Linked DNA regions of Hahella chejuensis KCTC 2396. The protein of the gene in region 1 interacts with the protein of each later gene in a pairwise test. Links are inferred from orthologs where the notes say so. Each region holds a gene or a part of one and is shown on either strand. Other genes may lie near its edges.

Region 1 (8,301 bases):
CAACACCTCAAACGATTCTTGAAATTTCAACGCGTTAGTTTCAACACTGGTGAGTGTTGGGCTGCCCAGAACCGCTTTTGCCGTAGAGAAATAATGCTCAACATCCGGTTTGACGTTTTCCAGCGCCTCCCCCACCGCCGTTGAAATACTTGATTTCAGAATCACCTCGATATCACTACGCATGGCCGACTCATGCTCGACAAAGTCATTCCGGGCCAACTGCATATCGCTGGCGCGACCTTCCGTCATCCCATAGGCGTACTGATACACAACGCCTCGAATGCCGTCATGACGCATATCCAGATCCCCTGCTGCGCGCACGGCGGTGACCACGGCCTCCATTTGACTTTGATTAGCGTCGTTGGCGGACCTCTGTCCCACCAGAACAATGATAATTACAGCAAATACCAACGTGAGGAGAATTAAAGCCAACCACAGCGTACGCTTTAGAGTCATGATTCGGTCCTCAGAGCAGCGTCTGTCATAAAGGGGTTATCGTTTTAGGCGTTATCTGGGCCGCCTCCGCATTTCCTGTGGAGCCATGACTTTTAGAACACTTCCCAGTCATCCTCTCCGCCTTCCGTTTTCGGCTTGCCGGCAGGCTGCCTGGGTTGTCGCGCAGCCTGTTCAGGCGCCGGCGCCAGTTTAGGCTTTGGCTTCCTTATCGGGGCGCTTCCCTCCCCCCCACGCACTTTGAAGAAAGACATCAATTGCGCCATTTGTTCCACGCTTTCCAGCGAGGACTCGGCTGAGGACGCCGTTTCCTCCGCCAGAGCGGCGTTTTGCTGGGTGATTTCATCCAGCTCCATCACCGCCTGGTTGACTTGATCCAAACCGGAACTTTGCTCTTCCGTCGCCGCCGCGATATCGGAGATTAAATCCGCCACTTTTTTCACGTTGCCAATAATTTCTTCCAGCTTCTTGCCGGACTCATCCACCAGGCTGGAGCCCGCCTGCACTTTCTTGACGCTGTCTTCGATCAGATCTTTGATTTCTTTCGCCGAGGTGGCGCTGCGCTGAGCCAGATTGCGCACTTCCGTCGCCACCACCGCGAACCCCCGCCCCTGTTCGCCGGCGCGCGCCGCCTCCACCGAAGCGTTGAGGGCGAGCAGATTGGTCTGAAAGGCGATATCGTCGATGACGCCGATAATCTCGGCGATCTTGCGGCTGGCTTCGTTGATCTCGCGCATCGACTTCACCGCCCGCTGCGTGACTTCGCCGCCTTCCGAGGCCGTATTGCGGGTGAGGCTGGACAATTGATCCGCCTGCCGCGCGTTGTCCGCCGTATTGCTGACGTTACTGGACAGTTCCTCAATGCTGGAGGCGGTCTCCTCCAGGCTGGAGCTTTGTTTTTCCGTTCTTTCGGAGAGCTGGTTGTTGCCGGTGGAGATTTCCTGGTTGGACGCCTTCACGGAATCACTGCTCTGAATCAGTTGGGTGACGATATTATCCATGCGCACCATGCTGCCGTTCACAGCCTCCGCCAGGGCGGCGAAGCGTCCTTCATGATCGTCCCGCATGCGTCTCTGCAGCTCGCCTTCCGACAACGCCTCCATGACTTGACCGATATCGCCGAGAACGTCATCCATCACATCCACCAAGGCATTCAGACCTTCTCCCAGCGATAGAAAAAAGCCTTTCTTGCCTTCCAGCTCCACTTTCAGGCTCAGATCGCCTCTGCGCGCCGACTCCACGATGCGCTGCACCTCTCTCTCTGTATTCACCTGCACGGTCATGTCGCGCCATTCCACCACAAAGCCCAGAATCTCCCCGGCTTCATTGCGGATTGCGCCTGCGGTCAGGTCAAAATAGGCGTCGCCCAGCTGCAGACTGGCGTCATAAGGCCGACGCAATTCCCTGAGCAAACGATGTTGATGAGAGGGATCGCGATGGAAACTGTCGATGCAGACGCCTTCCATTTTGTCAGCGTTGAAATGCGGCAGTTTCTTCTTGATTTGCACCTCCGCGTCTTTTAACACTCTCTTCACAGCGGGGTTGGCGTAAACGATATTGAAGTTCTCATCCGCCACCATTAAAGCAGTGGAAGTGGTTTCTATGGCCTGTTTCAACCGGGTGGTGATAATCAATTGCTGACGGTCCTGCTCAATGCGCTGCTTCAATTCATCGCGCATTTCCCGCAGCTTTCCGTAGACTCCGCCCGCCTGCGTCATCTGCGCTTCCAGATCGCCAGCGCTGATAGTGACGGCGGCGTTTTCCAGCACTGCCGGCTCTTCTCCCAGGGTCGACAGAAGGTTATGACCGAAGCGCCAGAGACCAACGCCGATAATAGTCAGCCCCACACAGACAATGCCCAGCACGGTTGCGAAAGCCGTGCTGATCTCTTGACGATTACCCTGCAGGATACTGTCACGCTCCGCTTTCAGCAGATCCTTCATCGCCAACGTACGCGTCTCCAACGCATCAAACTCGCGAGCGAATACCGGCGTTTTAGCGTGCAATGTGGCGACATCGCCGCTTTGCATCACCTGATTGGCCGCAGCGAGAAAGGCGTCGACGCTGGGAATCGCGGCCTTCATAGCGTCAGACACCTTCTCTGACACATGGGTATTCACCACGGCCTCCACGTTCCTCCGTATCGCTGTTTCAAAATTTGCGTAATCCCGGCGCGCTTCTTCCTGCACAGGCTGATTCGCCGTTTCCACGCCATAGGCGTAGTTATAAGTGGCTCCGCGCACGCCTTCCCGTCGCATGTCCAGGTTGCCCATCACCCGAACCACTTCCGTCAGCCTTTCTACTTGCTCCTGGTTGGAAACCGTGGAACGGTTCTGCACCACCAGAACCATCACAATTACAGCGAAAATGGCGATAACAGCTACGCCAGCAAGCCATAAAGTACGCTTTAACGTCATGTCCTTCCCCGATATCCTAAGGTTATTGTTGTTCCCGTCCGGCTCTCACGCGGTTTTCTCCACTTCCATTCCCAAAGCTCGGATCAAGTCCAACATGACGATCATGCGTCCGTCATACTCGACCACGCCTTGAGCGAATTGCGTCGCTTTGCGTTTGCGTAATTCCGGTGAGGGTTGAATTTTGCTGGAGGGAAAGCGGACCACGTCGTTCAACGCGTCAATAACGGCACCGCGCACCCGTTCTCTTCCCCCGGAGTCGAAAGCGAACATCACCACGACGGTGTGCTTGTTGTATTCCAGTTTGGTCAGTCCGATACGTTTGCGCAGATCGATGATCGGTACGATAGCGCCGCGCACGTTGATCAAGCCGCACTCCCAGGGTTCTGCGTAAGGCACCCGCGTCACTGGTTCCCAGGCGCGAATTTCCTTCACCAGCATAATCGGCGCGGCGTATTCTTCGTCCGCCAGACTGAACGTCAGATATTCATTTTCCTGTTCCGCCTGATGCTCCGCATCCTGCTCTTCTTCAAGGGGTTGTTTAACCTGCATCTGCATAGCTGACTTCCGAATCTTTTTGCAGTTGCGACAGACCGCTGACATCCAGAATCAGCGCAACTCTGCCGTCTCCGAGAATCGTGGCCGCCGATACGCCCGGTATCATGCGGTAATTCTCTTCGAGGGATTTGATGACGATTTGCTGCTGGCTGAGCAGCTCATCCACAAACAAGCCAAAACGTCGGCTTTCATGCTCAACGATCACAATAATGCCATCCGTAAGCGGCTTGGATTTTTTGCTTTCGTTCTGCGCGGCGTCCAGGGCCTCCGATAACCGCAATACAGGCAGATAGGCGCCGCGCAGTTTGATAGTCTCATGGGTTCCCGCCACCCGGTTGATCATGGAGGGGTCGGGTTGCAGGGACTCAATGATGGTCACCAGCGGAATCACGTAAAGCTCTTCGCCCAGCGAAATCAGCTGACCGTCCATGATGGCGAGCGTCAAAGGCAGCCGTATAGTGAAACGCGTACGCCGATTCAGTTCAGACTCCACCTGAATACTGCCGCCGAGGCTTTGCACATTGCGCTTCACCACGTCCATGCCGACGCCGCGGCCGGACAGGTCGCTGGCTTCCTCTTTGGTGGAAAAGCCTGGCAGGAATATCAGCTCGAAAATCTGCGCTTCGCTGAGAATCGCGTCGCCGGCGATCAGCCCCTTGCGCTTGGCTTTGGACAGCAACACCTGCGGGTCCAGGCCTTTGCCGTCGTCCTCCACTTCGATCACGATGTTGCCGACCTGATGGTACGCGCGAAGGTACACGGAGCCATGTTCGGGCTTGCCTTTGGCGGTGCGGTCCGCCGGACTCTCAATGCCATGGTCCACGCTATTGCGCACCAGATGCACCAGGGGGTCGGTGATCTTTTCAATAACGGTTTTGTCGACTTCGGTGTTTTCTCCGCTGAGCATCAGTTCAATGTCTTTGCCCAGTTGTCGACTCAAGTCCCGCACCATGCGCGGAAAGCGATTAAAACAGAAGGAAATCGGCAGCATGCGAATTTGCATGACGCCTTCTTGCAACGCCCGGGTCTGACGTTTCAACTGGGTCAATCCCTGCAACAGCTTTTCCATACCCTGCAAGGCTTCGTCCTCGCTGAGCATGTTCAACATGGACTGGGTGATCACCAGCTCGCCCACCATATTGATCAGCGCATCCACTTTTTCCAGATCGACGCGGATGGACTGACTTTCCGCCACCATAGCCGGCTTATTCTGCTTCGCAGCGGGACTGGCTCCCTTATCCGACGCTTGCGCCTGCTCATCCACCGGGGCGGAAGGCTCCGCAAGGGTTTCCATCGCCTGTTGCGATGGCGCCGATTGCGCTTTGGGGATGGGCACAATCGCCATGTCGCACTCGTCTTCCACCCAGGCGAAAGCGTCGTCGATCTGGGCTTTGTCCACTGGCCGACGCAGCCTCACAGTCCACCCCAGGTAACTGTTAAGCGGCTCGAAATGCTCCCAGTCCGGCAGCGCGCTGAGGTCGCATTCAATCTCCGCGTCGCCTTCCGCCAGCGCCGCGACTTCCCTGGCCAGACGCAAAGGGTCATTGCCCCGTTGCATCATTTCTTTATGCGGCGTGAACACAACGCGCCAACCGCTGACGCCATCATCCGCATCGAACGACTCCGCAGCCGGCGCTGCTCCGCTGTCGGTAAAGGCCGCGTTGGACGTCGTCAGCGAGGCTTGATCCTGGGAAATGGCTTCGAGCTTGGATTTGTGCTGGGTGAATTCCTCTTCGGGGATATTTTCACTGGCTTTGGCGGAAGACAACAGCAGGCGCATGGCGTCCACGGACTCCAACAGCACGTCCACGATGGGCTGGGTCAGACGGCGTTTGCCGGCGCGGACCTCGTCGAGCAGGTTTTCCATTACATGGGTGTAGGCCGCCACCTGGGAAAATCCGAAAGTGGCGCTTCCCCCCTTTATGGAGTGGGCGGCGCGGAAAATAATGTTGATGGATTCAGGATCGGGCGCGTCAAGATCCACTTCCAAGAGGCTCGCCTCTATGGTGTTGACGGCTTCAAAGCTTTCTTCAAAAAAGACATCGTGAAAGCGAGAGAGGTCCATGCTCATGCGTCTCTCCTAAGCCGGCTTCAGCCGGTTATCCCAAGACTTTTTTTACCGTGGCGACCAGTTGATCCGGGTTGAATGGTTTGACGATCCACCCTGTGGCGCCCGCCGCTTTGCCTTCCGCTTTTTTATCCGCGCCGGACTCCGTGGTCAGCATTAACAACGGGGTGAATTTGTAAGCGCCTTCCGCACGAAGGTTTTTGATCAGGGAGATGCCGTCCATGACGGGCATGTTAACGTCGGTGATCACCAGATCATATTTGCCGGACTTCGCTTTGCTCAGCGCTTCCTGCCCGTTGGCGGCTTCATCAACTTGGTACCCGGCTCCCTTGAGAGTGAACGTCACCATCTGGCGCATAGAGGCGGAATCATCCACTGCGAGTATCTTTGCCATATAATCCCCAACACTTTTTTGAATGTGCGCAATAAACCGGTCAGGTTTCCCGAACTAACCCAGGTTACTGTCTTATACGGCTCAAACAGAATAACGGCTCAAAACTTAACCGGAACCTGAAATAAAAGCATAGCAGCATATTTAAAAATCACAGGGGCGAAGAATGCGAGGCGCACCGGTGTCACTAAAGGGCCGCGAAAGGCTTTGCGGCAAGGTTCAGCAAGTTGTAAAAGCGAAAACTTCCGCTTTAATTGAAGAAAAGATCAGGAATGGACGATCCGTGATAATGGCTGAACTCAATGTGCTGAAACAGGAAGACATTGACGATCTCGTGCGTCAGTACGAAGGCCGCTCCATTCCCCGTTTCGTCGCCTCGGCGACGCTGGCCAGCGAACTGAAAAGCACGATTCATTACGCCAAGCTCATCGCCATCTCCTCCAAGAACGCTCAGGCCATTACCGCCCGCGCCGGCGAATGGGGACAAGGCTTCAGCGGAATCACTCAATTCATCGAAGAAATCGCCTCCCGCAGTATGGTTTGCGCTGCGGATATCGGCGCCGCCTCCCGAGAGCTGTCCCGCAGCGCCGTCAAACTGATGAACCAACAGAAGTTCGCCTCGGCGTTGAATCGCTCCATGCGCGCCAATCAGGCGAAATCGGAAGAGTTGCGTGAAATTCTGCAGCGTAATCTGAAAGATCAGGCGCAACTGGAAGAGCAAACCAACGGCTACTATCGCAGCGTACGTAAGCTACTGACCGAGATCAGGGACTGCACCCGCGCCCTCAAGTCTATCGTCGCCAACTGCCGTATCGAGGCGTCCCGGGCGGGCCCCTTTCAGGAATCCCTGTTCACCATTGCTGAAAATATAGAAAACGCGGCCGAACGCATCAGCGAACGTATCGCAATCGGCCTGCGCCTGATGGGCCTGCTGACCTGACGCCGACCAGCCTCGGAACACAGCGGGCGTTGAACGACAACAACGCGGAAACGCGCGGGTATGGCGTTTCCTTTAGCAGACAGGTGGAGAACAGCGTCCATGCATTCCGAAGCGCTATGGCAGGGCAAACGCCATAAATGGATTATTTGCGGCCGAGATACCGACAAACCCCAAAAAATCATCGACACCAATCAATACATGGTGCGCACCGATCGCCGCTTGCTGATATTGGAGCCTGGCGGCATTGAGCTGTTTTCCGCCATGCTGGCGTGCGCGCTGGACTGGGCGCCGATACATGAAATCACCGATTTGTTCGCCTCCCACCAGGACCCTGACATCATTTCTTCGTTGGGACTGTGGGATCAGGCGCTGCCCAAAGCGCGCCTGCATGCGCCCTGGATATGGGAAGGCTTCATCCGCCATTTCGGCATGAGCCACATTGAGTACGTCGCGCTGCCGGACGAGGGCGGCGTGCTGGATCTGGACGGCGTCAATCTGCAGTTTATTCCCGCCCACTACATGCACTCTTCCGGCAACTTCAACGTCTATGACCCCGAACTCAAGGTTTTGATGAGCGGCGACATCGGCGCCTCACTGGAGCCGGGGCAACCGCCGCTGTTCGTGGAGAATTTCAAGGAGCACACCCGCTATATGGAGTTGTTCCACAAGCGCTGGATGCCTTCCAATACCGCCAAGAATGATTGGATCAGCCGGGTGCGGCGGCTGAACATCAAGTACATGGCGCCGCAACACGGACGCATTTTCAAAGACGACGATGTGGGCCGCTTCCTGGACTGGCTGGAACAGTTGGAAGTCGGCTCGGCGTTGCGCACCGCTAACCGTTGAGGCGACATAAGCGTCGCCTCAACGCGTTCAATCCAACTCAATCAGCGCTTTGACGGTAGCGTTTTCTCCGTCCAGCTCAAACTCGGAGCACAGCGCTTTGATAAGCGGCAAGCCGCGCCCGAAGGACTCGTCATTGCAATCCAGATCCTCTACTTTGATGGAGAAGCCGGGTCCGCTGTCACTGACTCTCACCATCATCCGCGCCGGACGGGTGTTGGATAAACGCACCTGCAGCCTGACGTAACCATCCTCCAGTTTTTCCAGGCGGGCGCCGCGCTCCTGATAATAGCGGTCAAAACCTTCGTCGTCGTCTTTCAGTGACGACAACAATCCCAACACGCCATGTTCCAATGCATTATTGAACAACTCCGCCAGCACCATGAACACTACTTCCTTGCTGTTACGCACGACTGAGTGGCTGCCCAACCACTGCCGCAATATCATAAGCGGGTCGGAATCACGCAGTTGATCCGGCCCCCAGTGCAACTCCAACTGAAACTCCGGCAGATTGGACTTAGGCGACGTCTCTTCCCCCTTCAACTCCTCATCCGGGGGCGTTTCATATTTCGTCTCGGGCGGCGGCGCGCATTTCAACTCCACCAGGGACAGATCATCCTGTAAATCCGGATCG
Region 2 (2,736 bases), 4.9 Mb from region 1 along the record:
AGGGCGGCTCTGACGATGAAACGTTAACCGCCGATAACCCCCTCAGCGATATCGAACAAAACGCCTTTCTGGAAAAATTGAGCGCCGCGATAGACGGTTTGCCGGAACGGGAGAAGCTGGTGCTGTCTCTCTACTATGACGAAGAACTCAACCTCAAGGAAATAGGCCAGGTGCTCTCAGTCAGCGAGTCCCGGGTCAGTCAGATTCATTCTCAGGCGACCTTGCGACTGCGATCCCGTCTCTCAGACTGGAAAAACAGCTAAATCAAGCCATTGCCGGTGCAGGTTAATGTTTTTTCGAAATCAGCATCCTGCGGTCATGTTTTCTAAAACAACTTGTATCAAAAAACTGGATAGTACGGCGCGACCAGCTAGACTTACTCAGTAGAGTAATGAAATCAAAGGGTTTCCAGCGTCGCCATTGTGGAGGTTACATTGGACAAGAACATGAAAATCCTCGTTGTAGATGACTTTTCAACAATGAGGCGGATTATTAAAAACCTGCTTCGGGATTTGGGCTTCACCAATACCGATGAAGCGGATGACGGGTCCACCGCGCTGCCGATGTTAAAAACCGGGAAGTTTGATTTTCTGGTCACGGACTGGAATATGCCTGGAATGACGGGAATCGAATTACTCCAGGCTGTTCGCGCCGATGAGAGTCTGAAAAACCTGCCGGTGCTCATGGTGACGGCGGAAGCCAAACGGGATCAGATTGTCGCAGCGGCGCAGGCGGGTGTTAACGGGTATGTGGTGAAGCCGTTTACTGCGGCCGTGTTGAAGGAAAAGATAGAAAAAATCTTCGAGCGGATCGACTCCTAATAAAACCGCAGGAATTACTATGACCAATGAACAGCAGCCACCATCCTCCTCCCAAGAGGACATCGAGGCGCGCTTGAGCGAGCAGGCGGCGAGCTTGATGGAACACGTCAGCAAGGGGGACTTTGGCGAAGCGTTGCGGGTAATTTCCGACCTTAATGACACTCGGGACCGCACGCTGTACTACGAAGTGGGCAAGTTGACCCGTTCGTTGCACGAAGCCATACGCAATTTCAATATCGACATGGGCAACGTGAAGATGAATCAGCAGGAGGAAATGTCGAAGATCGCCGACGCCTCCGATCGTCTTTCCTATGTGGTCGATATGACCAACAAAGCCGCCAATAAAACCATGGATATGGTGGAAGCGAGTATGCCTGTGGCGGTGGAAATGAAGCAGGAGGCCCATGAACTCAAGGAAGCCTGGGCGCGGTTGCGGCGGCGGGAAATGGACCCTTCGGAATTCCGCGAGCTGTACAAGCGCATCGATAAGTTTCTGGTGGATCTGGCTGCTAACAGCGACAAGGTGTACACCAATCTGTCGGAAATACTATTGGCTCAGGACTTTCAGGATCTTACCGGACAGGTCATCAACAAGGTCACCGGTCTGGTCAGGGAAGTGGAGGTGAATCTGGTCAAACTGGTCGCCATGGCGGGCAAGGTTGACCGCATAACAGGCATTCAGCACGAGCTGAGAGCCGAAGAAGAATCGATTACAAAAGGGCACGGCCCGCAGATCCAGACCGAAGGACGCTCAGATGTCGTCGCCAGCCAGGACGACGTGGACGACCTTCTTTCCAGCCTTGGTTTCTGAGGAGCACATGAATGGGGTTTGAAGCGGACGAAGAAATCCTGCAGGACTTTCTAGTCGAAGCGGGAGAAATTCTTGAACAGCTCTCAGAGCAGTTGGTGGAACTGGAGCAGAACCCGGACGACCGCGATCTGCTGAACGCCATTTTCCGTGGGTTTCACACCGTCAAAGGCGGCGCCGGTTTCCTTCAGTTGGACGCCTTGGTGGAATGCTGTCACGTGGCGGAAAACGTCTTCGACCTGTTGCGTAACGGTCAGCTCAGCGTCGACTCCGAATTGATGGATGTCGTGTTGCAGGCGCTGGACGCGGTCAACGAAATGTTTTCCCAAGTGAAGATGCGGGAAGAGTTGACCCCCGCCGCTCCCGAACTCATGGCCGCCCTGGAGCGGCTGGCCAGCGGCGAATCCGCCTCTGTGGCGGAAGAGGCTGAAGAGCCCGCCGAAGAACCCATTGAAGAGCGCGAAGAAGCCGCTGAGGAAGCTGAAGCCCCTGTAGCGTCCTCGGAAGGCGATATCACCGACGACGAATTCGAGAATCTGCTTAACGCCCTGGATGATGAAGAAGGCGGAGAGAAAGCGGAGGCGAGCGAATCGAAAGACGAAGGCGACGAAATCACGGAAGACGAATTCGAAAAACTGCTGGATCAACTGCATGGTCCCGGCAAATTCAGCGGCGTCAAGGAAAGTAAATCCGCCAAGGCCGCCCCGGAACCCGCTCCCGTTCCGCAGGAAGACGTCGCTGGCGCCGTGTCCGCCGGCGACAGCGATGAAATCACCGATGATGAATTTGAAGCCTTGCTGGATGAGCTGCATGGCAAAGGCAAGTTTGACGGCGCCGTCTCTGATGGGGCTGAGCAGAAGAAAGCCCCTGCCGCGGAGAAGAAAGGCAAGCCAGCGGCGAAAGCCGAGCCTGAAAAGAAAGTAGAGAAAAAGGTAGAGAAGAAAGAGGCCGCCGCCGCAAGCGACTCTGAACTGATTACCGACGACGAATTCGAAAAACTGCTGGACGAATTGCACGGCTCCGGCAAGGGGCCAAGTCCTACCGCAGGCGCCAAGCCGGCCGCGGCAAAACCGGCGGAAAAGGCGGCTGTGCAAAAAGAGCCCGTCA

Evidence for each region. Proteins that work in one complex are often made in the same cells at the same time.
Region 2: the proteins of HCH_RS02075 (region 1) and HCH_RS23195 interact in binary tests that used the Escherichia coli proteins (3 or more experiments, as listed by UniProt). The link is inferred for Hahella chejuensis KCTC 2396 from one-to-one orthologs.

The regions. Positions count from the first base shown.
Region 1 is NC_007645.1:461,209-469,509, reverse strand. The notes cover bases 2,953-5,950. They hold HCH_RS02075 (chemotaxis protein CheA), read right to left. Parts: upstream 5,497-5,950; coding sequence 3,409-5,496; downstream 2,953-3,408. Other genes in these bases: HCH_RS02070 (response regulator), read right to left, coding at 5,525-5,887; HCH_RS02080 (chemotaxis protein CheW), read right to left, coding at 2,953-3,425. In the rest of the region: HCH_RS02090 (methyl-accepting chemotaxis protein), read right to left, coding at 1-456; HCH_RS02085 (methyl-accepting chemotaxis protein), read right to left, coding at 549-2,870; more of HCH_RS02080, read right to left, coding at 2,916-2,952; HCH_RS02065 (hypothetical protein), read left to right, coding at 6,174-6,824; HCH_RS02060 (MBL fold metallo-hydrolase), read left to right, coding at 6,924-7,670; HCH_RS02055 (ATP-binding SpoIIE family protein phosphatase), read right to left, coding at 7,698-8,301. UniProt on the Escherichia coli protein: Involved in the transmission of sensory signals from the chemoreceptors to the flagellar motors. CheA is autophosphorylated; it can transfer its phosphate group to either CheB or CheY.
Region 2 is NC_007645.1:5,316,291-5,319,026, reverse strand. It holds HCH_RS23195 (protein phosphatase CheZ), read left to right. Parts: upstream 1-840; coding sequence 841-1,632; downstream 1,633-2,736. Other genes in the region: HCH_RS23190 (chemotaxis protein CheA), read left to right, coding at 1,644-2,736; cheY (chemotaxis response regulator CheY), read left to right, coding at 435-821; HCH_RS23205 (RNA polymerase sigma factor FliA), read left to right, coding at 1-263.